Regions from separate parts of the Nakamurella alba genome, predicted to be linked through region 1. Evidence: riboswitches for the same ligand, from Rfam matches in the RefSeq annotation. Region 1 holds a riboswitch; each other region holds the start of a gene.
The links. Region 1 has a riboswitch for S-adenosylmethionine ahead of GIS00_RS26670 (amino acid ABC transporter permease). Riboswitches for the same ligand answer to the same signal wherever they lie in the genome.
Positions count from the first base shown of each region.

Region 2: it holds a riboswitch for S-adenosylmethionine, as region 1 does, so the genes downstream of both, GIS00_RS29370 (putative leader peptide) here and GIS00_RS26670 (amino acid ABC transporter permease) in region 1, are expected to answer to the same signal.
Region 3: it holds a riboswitch for S-adenosylmethionine, as region 1 does, so the genes downstream of both, GIS00_RS29425 (putative leader peptide) here and GIS00_RS26670 (amino acid ABC transporter permease) in region 1, are expected to answer to the same signal.

Region 1 is NZ_WLYK01000023.1:10,369-14,325, reverse strand. Features, by position in the region: gene GIS00_RS26675 (amino acid ABC transporter ATP-binding protein) at 1-599, opposite strand, end outside; gene GIS00_RS26670 (amino acid ABC transporter permease) at 596-1,588, opposite strand; SAM riboswitch class IV at 1,818-1,932, opposite strand; gene GIS00_RS26665 (DUF2567 domain-containing protein) at 2,113-2,757, opposite strand; gene dnaE (DNA polymerase III subunit alpha) at 2,754-3,957, opposite strand, start outside.
Region 2 is NZ_WLYK01000006.1:111,738-115,694, reverse strand. Features, by position in the region: gene GIS00_RS15685 (RNA polymerase sigma factor) at 1-513, opposite strand, end outside; gene GIS00_RS15680 (YciI family protein) at 664-999, opposite strand; gene GIS00_RS15675 (cysteine dioxygenase) at 1,216-1,800, opposite strand; gene GIS00_RS29370 (putative leader peptide) at 2,010-2,117, opposite strand; SAM riboswitch class IV at 2,155-2,268, opposite strand; gene GIS00_RS15670 (M28 family peptidase) at 2,388-3,957, shown strand, end outside.
Region 3 is NZ_WLYK01000011.1:20,475-24,431, reverse strand. Features, by position in the region: gene GIS00_RS22135 (FAD/NAD(P)-binding protein) at 1-219, opposite strand, end outside; gene ssuE (NADPH-dependent FMN reductase) at 216-1,364, opposite strand; SAM riboswitch class IV at 1,600-1,710, opposite strand; SAM riboswitch class IV at 1,795-1,906, shown strand; gene GIS00_RS29425 (putative leader peptide) at 1,958-2,023, shown strand; gene GIS00_RS22125 (LLM class flavin-dependent oxidoreductase) at 2,101-3,258, shown strand; gene GIS00_RS22120 (NtaA/DmoA family FMN-dependent monooxygenase) at 3,255-3,957, shown strand, end outside.

The DNA.
Region 1 (3,957 bases):
GCGGCGATGCCCTTGATCACGTCCAGCACCTCGCCGACCAGCTCCGGGTCCAGTGCTGACGTGGGCTCGTCGAACAGCATCACCGTCGGACGCATGCAGAGCGCCCGCGCGATCGCCACCCGCTGCTGCTGGCCGCCGGAGAGCTGCCGCGGGTAGCTGCCGGCCTTGTCCGCCAACCCCACCCGCTCCAACTGCTCCATCGCCGAGGACCGGGCCGCGTCCCGCGACACCCGACGCACATGGCGGGGTGCGAGCATGACGTTCTCCAGCACCGTCCGGTGCCCGAACAGGTGGAAGCTCTGGAACACCATCCCGACCTCGGCCCGCTGCGCCCGGGCGCGCCGCGGCGGGATCTCGTGGATCCGGCCACCGCGCAGCTCCCGGCCCATCAACGCGCCGTCCACCTCGATGAGGCCGGACTCCGGGTCCTCCAGTCCGTTGATGCAGCGCAGCAGCGTCGACTTCCCCGACCCGGACGCGCCGATCAACGACACCACCTCGCCGCGGCGGACGTCCAGGTCCACCCCCTTGAGCACCCGCAACGCACCGAACGACTTCGTCAACGACCGGATCCGGATCACCGGACGCTCCGCGGTCATGCCTCCACCGCCTGTGAGGTGCGGGTGGTGCGACTCCGCCACAGGTTCCGCCGGCCGACCGTACGGGAAGTGCCACGAGCGAAGTGCTTCTCGATCCCCCACTGGCCGACGGAGAGCACCGAGGTGACGATCAGGTACCAGATGCAGGCCACCGTCAGCAGCGGGATGATCTGAAACGTCCGGTTGTAGATGATCTGCACCGAGTACAACAGGTCCGCCACCGCGATCACCGACAACATCGACGTCGCCTTCAGCGTGCCCACCAACAACGAGCCTGCTGATGGCAGGATCGCCCGCATCGCCTGCGGCAGCACGATCCTGGTGAAGGTGAACAGCGGCGAGAGCGACAGCGCGTGCGCCGCCTCGCGCTGCCCGGCATCCACCGACAGCAGGCCGCCCCGGATGATCTCGGTGGCATAGGCGGTCTCGTGCAACGTCAACCCCAGCAGCGCCGCCAGCACCGCGGTCATCACCTCACGCGCCGGCGCCTCCACGAACGTCGGACCCCACGGGATGCCGAACGACAACTTCGGGTAGAGGTAGCCGATGTTGAACCACACCAACAGCTGCACCAGCAGCGGTACCGATCGGAAGATCCACACGTAGCCCCACGCCAGCCCGCGCAGCACCGGCTGCTGCGACAGCCGCATCGCCGCCAGGACCGCGCCCAGCAGCAGCGACAACACCGTCACCAGCACCGTCACCCAGACCGAGAGCCACAGCCCCTCCAGCACCGACGAGGAGAAGAAGTAGTCGCCCACCACCGACCATTCCATCGCCGGGTTCTTGGCCACGGAGAGCACCGAGAACACCGTCAGGACCAGCACCACCGCCGTCAGCACCCACATCCCCGGCCGACGGCGGCGCACCACCGGACGCGACGCAGCGGCCACCGCCGCGGCGAGGTCGGCATCATCCGCACCGATACCGGCGGCGGGTGGCTCCTTCGACAGGTACTGCGGGGTCACTGCTTTCGCGCTGGGCGGCACGAGGTCCTCTTCTCGGGTGGCTCGCGGTCGGCGGGACCGTGACGAGCGGTGTGCTGCTGTTTCCCTGTGCGGATCCCGCGGGTCGGCCACCGGCGGAGCGGCGCGACGCGTGAGGGATCCGGATCAGTGACCGGGACAGCAGGCGGAAGAGGAAGCGGCGCGCATCAGGTCGATGTGCAGACGGCGACAGCCACGGAAAGCAACGGTCTGCTCGGCCATGTCCACTCCTCGTCCACGCTTGCGGCACGCCGAACGGCGCGCGGCCTGGTCGTCACCCGGGGCACCCCACCGTGGCGGAGGGTTGCCGGCCAGCAAGCCGGGGCTTCGTGCTGGCACTCATGACCTGCGACCGACGATAGGGATCCCCGCGCGAGCGGGTCAAGCCGGACAACAGCTCCCGACTCCCGGCCGGCCGTACTCCACGACAGCCGTGCCACACCGTCGACCGAGGTCAGACCACACGCAGACATCCGGTGGATCGACGCCACGTAATCCTCATCACGCCCGGGTCGCCCACCGGTTGTTCAGGGGCGGCCCTGCGGCCCGAAGGTCACCATCTCGGGTGTCTGCGGGCCCTGCGGTACGGCCGGGAGCGGTTGCGGCAGACCGGTTCCCAGGTCCTTCTCACCGTGCCAGGCGACCAGGAACGTGTAGACGGCGATCGCGATCAGCGGTTCCAGCAGGATCACCATCGCGTTGCCCGCGGTCGGCTCGGCGGTGACCAGCTGGTCGATGGCGGACGCCCCGATCGACGCCGGATCGGTGCCGTCGGTCATCACCGGGCCGAGCAGGTAGGCGGTCAACGCGCCGACCGCGCCGGCGAACCCGACCGTCAGCAGCATGGCGGTGCCGCGGACGCTGCGCCAGGCCCAGGCGGCCGCGGCGAGCGCCGCGCCGGCGGCCACCGACAGCAGCAGCATGATCGCGACAGCGGTGAACTGGCGCGGCGACTCGGTCGGCAGCGGCAGGTAGCTGCCGTCCTTGTAGACGACGAACTGCTCGCCGGGCGCCACCATCGCCCACAGCAGTGCCTGCACGATGCCGGCCAGCACGGCAGCGACCAGCACCGTCGCGCCGGACCGCCAGTGCAGCAACTCGCGGGCCGGGTCCAGCTTGCGTCGGCCGGCCTCCGGGGCCAGCAGGATCGGCGTCGTGTCGGGTGCGCTCATGCCAGGCAGTCCGCTCCGAGCAGGGCCTTGAGGTCACCCATCAGCGCGGAGGTCGGGGTGACGCGAAGCCCGTCGTCCAGCCGCAGTGTTGTGGTCCGGCCGCCGGACAGCAGCCGCAGGTGCACCGCGGTGGTGCCGGGGTGCGCCTGCAGGACGTCCCGCAACCGGTCGACCACCGGGGGTGTGCACCGAGCGGCGTTCATCGTCACCTGCATCGGGCCGCGGTTGGTCGAGACGGTCAGGTCCGGCACGGTGACACTCTGCGCGTGCAGGCTGAGCCGGTCGTCGGACCGGGACACCCGGGCCTTGACCAGTACCACGGCGTCCTCGGCCAGCGACAACGCGAACTCGGAGTAGACCTTCGGGAAGAAGGCGACCTCCACCCCGCCGGCCAGGTCCTCCAGCGTCGCCGACGCCCAGGGATCGCCCTTCTTGGTCAGCCGCCGCTGCAGACCGGTGAGGATGCCGCCGACGGTCACCGTGGCCCGGTCCGGGATGGTGCCGTCCAGGATGTCCGGCAGCGAGGCGTCCGACTGCGAGGCCAGCACATGCTCGACCCCGGACAGGGGGTGTCCGGACACGTACAGCCCGAGCATCTCCCGCTCGAATCCGAGGCGCAGCTTGGTGTCCCACTCGGTGTCCGGGATCTCGATGTGCAGCGACGAGTCGGCGGAGTCCTCCGTGCTCAGCTCGCCGAACAGGTCGAACTGCCCCTCGGCCTCGGCCCGCTTGAGCGCCAGCACCGAGTCGACGGCCTCGACGTGCCGCATCAGCAGGCCCTTGCGCGGGTGGTTCAGCGAGTCGAAAGCCCCTGCCTTGATCAGGGACTCGATCACCTTCTTGTTGCAGGCGACCGCATCGACCTTGCTGAGGTAGTCGGAGAAGTTGGTGTAGGCGCCCTTGTCCTTGCGGCAGGCGATGATCGACGCCACCACCCCGGTACCGACGTTCCGGATGGCGGACAGCCCGAACCGGATGTCGGTGCCGACCGGGGCGAAGTTCTTCTCCGAGGCGTTGACATCCGGTGGCAGCACGGTGATCCCCATGCTGCGGCACTCGGCGAGGTAGATCGCGGACTTGTCCTTGTCGTCGCCGACGCTGGTGAGCAGCGCGGCCATGTACTCCGACGGGTAGTTGGCCTTGAGGTAGGCGGTCCAGTACGAGACGAGCCCGTAGGCCGCCGAGTGCGCCTTGTTGAAG
Region 2 (3,957 bases), on a different contig from region 1:
CGCCAGTACTCCGGCCGTGCGCTCCGCGACGCGGTGCGGTGGGGGTACGCGGAAGGCGATGCCCGCGTGCCGGATCTTCTCCCGGGCGCGCAGCAGTCGCCGGCCCATGGTGCCCTCGGAGGTGAGGAAGGCGCGGGCGATCTCCTTGATCTCCAGTCCGGCCACGGTGCGCAGCGTCAGCGCCACCTGGCCGGCGCGGGGGAGCGCCGGGTGGCAGCAGGTGAACAGCAGCCGCAGCACGTCGTCCCCGTACCCGCCTTCGGTGACATCCGTGGGTGGGACGGGCTCGTCGGGTTCCTGGGCGAGTGTCTGCAGCTTGTCGGACTCGGTGCGGCGGCGGCGCAGGATGTCCACCGCACGGCGGCGGGCGGTGGTGGCGAGCCATGCGGCCGGGTTGTCCGGGGTCCCGGCCAGCGGCCAGTGCTGCAGCGCCCGCTCGACCGCGTCCTGCAGGCAGTCCTCGGCCAGTTCCCAGTCGCCGGTGGTGCGGATCAGCCCGGCGACGATCGGCACCCGCTCCTCGGCGACGGCTCTGGCGACAGCCGATCGTGCCGCCTGCTCCTCGCCGGGTCGGTGCGGAGTCTGTGCGGTGCCGGGCACCGGCCCCGGATCGGCGGGGTGTCGATCCGGGGCGGGCGGGACGTCGGGATGTGCGGCGACGGCTCAGTCCTCGAACGGCCAGAAGGGCCGCAGCTCGAGCCGGCCGCCGCGGGCCATCGGGTGCCGGCCGGCGATCTCGATGGCCTCGTCCAGGTCGTCGCACTCCAGGATGTCGAACCCGACGATCCACTCCTTGGACTCGGTGAACGGGCCGTCGGTGACCAGCAACTCACCCGCCCGGACCCGGACCGTGGTGGCGTCGGCGACCGGCCGCAGCCGCTCCCCGTCCAGCCGCTTCCCGCGGGTGTCGACGTCCTCCACCCACTCCTCGATGCTCTCGCCGTTGTCCGGAGCCGTGTCAGGGGCGGGATCGGTGCAGACGAACATCATGTACTTCATGGGGTCTCCTCCTCGTGGGTCGAACCGTACGACCCCACGACGAACGGGACCCGCCCGATCGGACAACCCGGCCGAAGAAAATGTGCCCTAAGACCCCAGGTACCCGCGAGGATCTTCATCGCAGGCGCGTACGAAGTGGTCGACTCCTGCACCACCCGTCCCAAATGCGGCAACTTCCCACGCGCAGGCGATGAAGATCCTGGCGCCAGGGTGGGGTCAGGCCATGTCGTCGAGGGGGCGGAGCTCGTCGGCGTAGGACACCGACTTCCGCCGGAGCATCCCGCTGCGCGACACCGTGTACTGGCCCATCCGCCACAGCGGCGGGGAGTAGGCGTGCACCGAGACGCTGCCCGGATCCCGCCCGGTCAGCCGGTGGATGTGGTCGGGTCCGAAGGCGAAGACCTGTCCGGCCGGCACGTCCGTCGCCAGCGACGGCGTGCCGACGGCGAGGTTGTGCTCGGTGAGCGTGCCCTCGGTGACGGCCACCGCCCCGGACGACACGTCGTGGTCGTGCCAGCCGGTGTCGTTCTGCGGCGTCCAGCACAGCACCCACACGTCGACGTGCGCATCGCGGTGCAGGGAGACGTAGTGCCGCTTGTCGTCGGAGAAGGCGACGTGCTGCTGCCACTGCGTCGGGTCCGCGGCGATCGAGGCCGCGAGCTCGCGCAGCTCCTCGGACTCCAGGTCGCGGCCGGGCAGGGTGTCGAGGGTGAGCCGGTCGGGACCGGCAGCCTGCAGCACGTCGTCGATCGGGCGGGCGCCGTTGACCGGCGCCCCGTCGGTGCCGGGCAGGGCGATGATCCGCTCGGCCGTCAGGTCCTGCCCGACCTCCTGCGTGCCGGCATCGGCGAGGTGGGTGGTGTGGCTGTCGGCAGTGGCGGTGGTGCGGTGGTGCAGGTGTGCGGTGGTCATGAGGGAACTCCGGGTGATCGGCGGGTGGCGATCGCCGGGTACCGCGCGGGTACCCCGGGGGCGATCGGGGGTCGCGTGCGCCGGGGAAGAGGCGCTGATCAGCCGGAACAGAGTGCGCTGGAGACCCGCTGCAGATCGACGTGGCGGCGGCCGTGCGGGCGCAGGCCGCGGTCGGATCCCGGGTGGGACTGCTGCCGGTGTGTCATGGCGGGTACTCCGTCGACCGGCCGCCCGGGGGCGGCGATTCCGTGGTTGCCGGCGCCGTTGACGCCGACCTGGTCCTCATCCGGAGCACCCCAGCCACGGTCGGAGGGTTGCCGCCCAGCAAGCCGGAGCTTGTCGCTGGGACTCATGACCAACACCCGTCACGCTAGCGCCGATCCGGCGCCGGGGCAACGGAACGCCTCGACCGGCAGGGTCAGGACGGAGCCGCGTCGGACCCGGCGACCGGACCTTGATCGGGAGAGGATGCACCCATGGCGACGTCGCAGTCCGGGACCCGTTCCCCCGTACCCGCTCTGGTGGCGATCCTGCTGCTCGGCGCCCTCGCCTGGTGGGCGGTGGCGTCGGTGCAGCCGCCCGATGCGGAGCCGGCCGACGCCCCGGCCGCGGAGTTCAGTGCCGGCCGGGCCATGGCGCACGTCGAACGGATCGGCACGGAGGTGCACGTCGCCGGGTCGCCGGCGGCCGACGAGGTCCGGCAGTACATCATCAACACCCTCGACGGGCTCGGGCTGGACCCGGTCGTGCAGGACGCGATCGGCGCGGACGACGCCCTCGGTGGCTTCGCGATGGCCAGGGTGCAGAACGTGGTGGCGGTGATTCCCGGGACGGCGTCGACCGGGCGGGTGGTGCTGATGGCGCACTACGACTCGGTCCAGGTCTCTTACGGCGCCAACGACGACGGGGCCGGCGTCTCCACGCTGCTGGAGACCGCGCGGGCGCTGGTGGCAGGACCGCCGCAGCGCAACGACATCGTCCTGCTGTTCACCGATGCCGAGGAGGCCTGCCTCTGCGGCGCGGAGGCCTTCGTGACCCAGAGCCCGCTGGCCGCCGACGGCGGCGTGGTGCTCAACGTCGAGGCCCGCGGATCCTCCGGACCGGCGATCATGTTCGAGACCACCAGGGACAACGCCGATCTCGTCGACCTCTACGCGGGCGCGGTGCCGTACCCGGTGGCCACCAACTTCGCCGTCGAGGTGTACCGGATCCTGCCGAACGACACCGACTTCTCGCCGCTGCGAGACTCGGGCCGGTTCACCGGACTGAACTCGGCCTACATCGACGGCAGTGCCACCTACCACGCGCCGGAGGACCGGCCGGAGTACCTGTCGACAGCGTCGCTGCAGCACCACGGTGCGAACACGCTGGCCCTGGCGTACGCGCTGGGCGGCAGTGACATCGGAGCGCTCTCGCAGCCGTCGTCGGGCGATGCCACCTACTTCCCGGTCCTCGGCCACCTGCTCGTCTACCCGGGCTGGTGGGTCTGGCCGCTGGCCGTCCTCGCCGTGCTGCTGGTGGCGGCGGCCGGGCTGCTGGCGGTGCGTCGCGGGTTCTGCACCGGGGGCGGTCTGGCCGCGGCCGGCGGACTCGGCCTGATCCCGTTGATCCTGGGACCCGCTGCGGCACAGGGATTCTGGCTGCTCATGACATGGATCCGGCCCGGGTGGTCGACGATGATCGACCCCTGGCGGCCCGGCTGGTTCCGGATCGCGGTGGTGGCCCTGGTGCTGCTGCTCGTCCTCGGCTGGTTCGTCCTGCTGCGCCGGCGGCTCGGCGCGTACACGCTCGCCGTCGCCGGACTGGGCTGGCTGGCCGTGCTCGGTGCGGTCCTCGCCGCGTTCGCCCCCGGCGGTTCCTACCTCGCCGCGATCCCGGCCGGTGCAGGAGCCCTGGCCATCATCATTGCGATGCTCGTGCCGGAACCCTGGTCGTTGGTCCCGGTCACTCTGGGCGGCGCCGTCGCCGTCCTGGTGCTGGCGCCGACGGTCGCGCTGTTCTTCCCGGCCCTGGGCCTGGCGACCGGCGCCGCCGCCGCGCTCTTCG
Region 3 (3,957 bases), on a different contig from region 1:
CGTGACGTCCCGGGTGATCGAGTTCATCCAGAGCAGCGGCGACTGGTGCTGCCGCCAGATCCGTCCGCCGCCCGCCGGGTGCGGATCGACGACGTGCAGGATCATCGGTCGTCCCGGGAACCCGGGCAGGTTGGCGGCCAACCGCTCCAGCACCGAGACCGTGCGCGGCCCACCACCGACGAAGACGATCGACGCACTCGCCTCCGGCGACACGGTCACCGCGCCGCACCGACCGGCACCGGCTGCGCGGCATGCGGATCCGTGCCGGGGACCGGCGGCCAGGCGACCAGTCCGGCGCCGGGGACGAGCTCCTTGCCGAACGCGTGCGCACCGACGGACTCCGGCTCCGCGTCCAGGTCGAACCGCGGCAGGTAGTCCGCGGCCAGGTACAGCTCCTTCGCCTCCGGCTGGCGGGGCCCGGTGGTCAGATGCACACGCTCGTAGCCCAGGTCGGCCGCCGCCTTCTCCAGCTGGGCCATCAACCGGACGGCCAGGCCACGCCGCCGGTGCTTCAGCGAGGTCCAGACCCGCTTCACCTCCGCGGTCCGCGGGTCGTACCGCCGGATCGCCCCGCCGGCGATGATCTCGTCGCCCTCGGCCAGGAGCACGAAAGTGCCGCGGGGGCGGACGAAGTCGGCCGGCGGCACCTCGACCAGCGTGGTCTCCGGGGTGTACGCGGCGTACCGAGTGATGTACTCGACCTTCAGGTCGGCGAGCAGGCCGGCCAGCCTCGGGTCGTCCGGCCCGACCAGCAGCACCCGCAGATCGGCGGCGCCGGCAACCGGCGAGACCCGCGCCCGGTCGACCCGGGGTGCCGGCAGCGCGGGCGCCGGACGGCCGTCCAACAGGGCCAGGAAGCCGTCGGTGACGTCCGCCACCGGTCCGGCGGCGGCCGGGTCCAGCACGAGACCGCCGTCCTCGTACCGCCGCAGCTGCGCCGACGACACGAACCAACCGGCGGCCACGGGCGCGGCGCCCATCGACTGCAGCACCGGCCGCAGGGCGTAGTCCAGAACCAGCACGTGCGCCGGCGAACCACCGGTGACCAGCGGGAGCACCGGGCGACCGGCCAGGGCGAACTGCGGCAACAGGTCGAGGAAGGTCTTCAGCAGTCCGGAGAAGGACGCCTTGAACACCGGGGTGGAGACCACGATGCCGTCGGCGGACGCGACGGCCGCGACCGCGGCCGCGATCTGCGGATCGCTGCTGTCGCCGGCCAGCAGGGCGTCGGCGGGCAGGTCCCGGGGGTGGATCGTGACCACGGTGTGCCCGGCGACCTCGAGCCGGAGTTCGACGTGCCGCAGCAGGGCCTGCGAGGTGGAAGTGGGTGACGGGCTGCCGGAGATCGCGACGACGGTGGCCATGACGGGTCCTTCTGGAATGCGGTCGATCCGTGCCACGTGCTGCGGCCGGATCGCTGACGGGTGCTGACGAGGGGACGCCGGGAGGTCGGGACGGACCGCCCGGACCGGGTCAGGAACGACAGAGATCGCTGCTGGTGCGCAGCAGATCGATGTGCCGACGCAGGAAGGGACGATTACCCGAGGGTGCGTGCACGTCGGTCGTCCTTCCCTGCCCGGGAGCCGTCGCTGCGACGTGACTCCGCACTTGCCGTCCCGATCGGGAGGGCCAGGTCCTCATCCGGAGCACCCCACCGCGGAGGAGGGTTGCCGCCCAGCGAGCCGGAGCTTCGCGCTGGAACTCATGACCTTCCCTCACGGTAACCAGCTGCCCGACAAGGGTCAAGCAGGCTCCCGGCCCCGGTCCTCGGCCGACCTGTGTACCCTGCCCGCAGGTGATGAGTGTCAGCGACAGGCCCTGGCGTGCTGACCGGCAACCCTCGCATGCTGTGGGGTGCCCCAGGTGAACACCAGGTCCCGGCACCGTGCCGGGGCAACCAGCAGGTGGCGACGCCCACCACGAGGAGGAGCACGCCGTGCGGACTTCCGTGACCCCGATGCTCCTGGTGAGCCGTCGGCACATCGACCTGCAGCGAGTGCACAGCGCACTCTGTCCGGCCTGACCGCATCCGGCCACTCCCTCCGCTGCTTCCGGGTTCACGCGCACCCGGATGCAGCGCCCCGATGAGAAAGCCTCTCCATGACGTTCTTCCTGTCCGTCGCGCTGACCGGTGCCGGCGCCCACCCCGGAGCCTGGCGCTCCCCCGCTGCCCGCCCCGGTGAGCTGACCTCGGCCCGCTACTGGACCGATCTGGTGCTGTCGGCGGAGCGTGCGCACCTCGACTTCGTCACGCTGGAGGACGGTTTCGGCCGCGATCCGCAGCGGCCGTCCGAGGTCGGACTGCGCCTGGACGCCACACTGCTGGCGGCCCGGATCGCTCCGTCCACCGGCCGCATCGGCATCGTGCCCGCCGCCGTGACCTCGCAGACCGAGCCGTTCCACCTGTCCAAGGCGATCGCCACCCTGGACTACGTCTCCAGCGGCAGAGCCGGTGTGCTGCCGCAGATCTCGATCGCCGACCAGGACTACGCCCTGGTCGGCCGGCGCGCGCCGCTGCCTCCCGCCGACGCCTGGGCGGAGGCCGCCGACTGGGTCGAGGTGGTGCGCCGGCTCTGGGACAGCTGGGAGGACGACGCCGAGATCCGGGACGTGGCGACCGGGCGGTTCGTGGACATCGACAAGCTGCACTACGTCGACTTCGCCGGGCCGTACTTCTCCGTGCGCGGACCCTCCATCACGCCGCGGCCGCCGCAGGGCCAACCGGTGGTGGTGGTCGCTGCCGGCCGCGAAGCCGGCGACGGTGCCATCGGTGTCGCCGCCGCACAGGCCGATGTGGCGATTCTCACCGATCCGCTCGCGGACCCGGATGCCGCCACGGCGCTCGCCGAACTGGACGGGTTGCGTGCCGCCACCGGCGGCGCCGCGCAGCGCCGGCTCACCGATCTGGTGGTGTTCCTCGACGACCGGGACACCACCGGCGCCGACCGACTCGCCGAGCTGGACGACCGGCACGGCGCATCCGCCGCGACCGGTACGGCCGTGTTCTCCGGCTCTCCAACGGATCTCGCCGCCCTGCTGGTGCACCGGCAGCAGGCCGGTTACGACGGCGTCCGGCTGTGGCCGGGCGTCCTGCCGACCGATCTCGAGGTGATCGTGCACGCCCTGGTACCGGAACTGCGCCGACTCGGCCTGCGCGAGACCGAGTACCTCAGCGAGTCGCTCCGCGACCGCCTCGACCTCCCGGTCGCCCCCAACCGTTACGCAGCAGTCTCTTCGGACATCGGAGCCCTCGCATGACCCCCCGCAAGCAGGTCCACCTGGCCGCGCACTTCCCCGGAGTCAACAACACGACGGTCTGGAGCGATCCCCAGTCGGGCAGCCAGATCGAGTTCGACTCCTTCGTCAGGTTCGCCCAGATCGCCGAACAGGCCAAGTTCGACTTCCTCTTCCTGGCCGAGGGTCTGCGGCTGCGGGAGCAGAACGGGAAGATCTACGACCTGGACGTGGTGGGCCGGCCGGACACCTTCACCATCCTGTCCGCGCTGGCCGCGGTCACCGAGCGGATCGGCCTGACCGGCACCATCAACTCCACCTTCAACGAACCGTTCGAGGTGGCACGGCAGTTCGCCACTCTCGATCATCTCTCCGACGGTCGCGCCGCGTGGAACGTGGTGACCTCCTGGGATGCCTTCACCGGCGAGAACTTCCGCCGTGGTGGCTATCTCGCGGAAGGTGACCGCTACGCGCGGGCGGAGTCGTTCCTGCACGCCACCCAGCGCCTGTTCGACTCGTGGCCGGACGGCGCCGTGGTGGCCGACGCAGCGGCCGGCCGGTTCCTGGCCGACGACCGGGCGGGTGAGTTCTCGATCCACGACGACTTCTTCGACATCGACGGACACTTCGACGTCCCACGCTCCCCGCAGGGCCGCCCGGTGATCTTCCAGGCCGGTGACTCCGATGCGGGCCGCGAGTTCGCCGCCGCCTCCGCCGATGCCA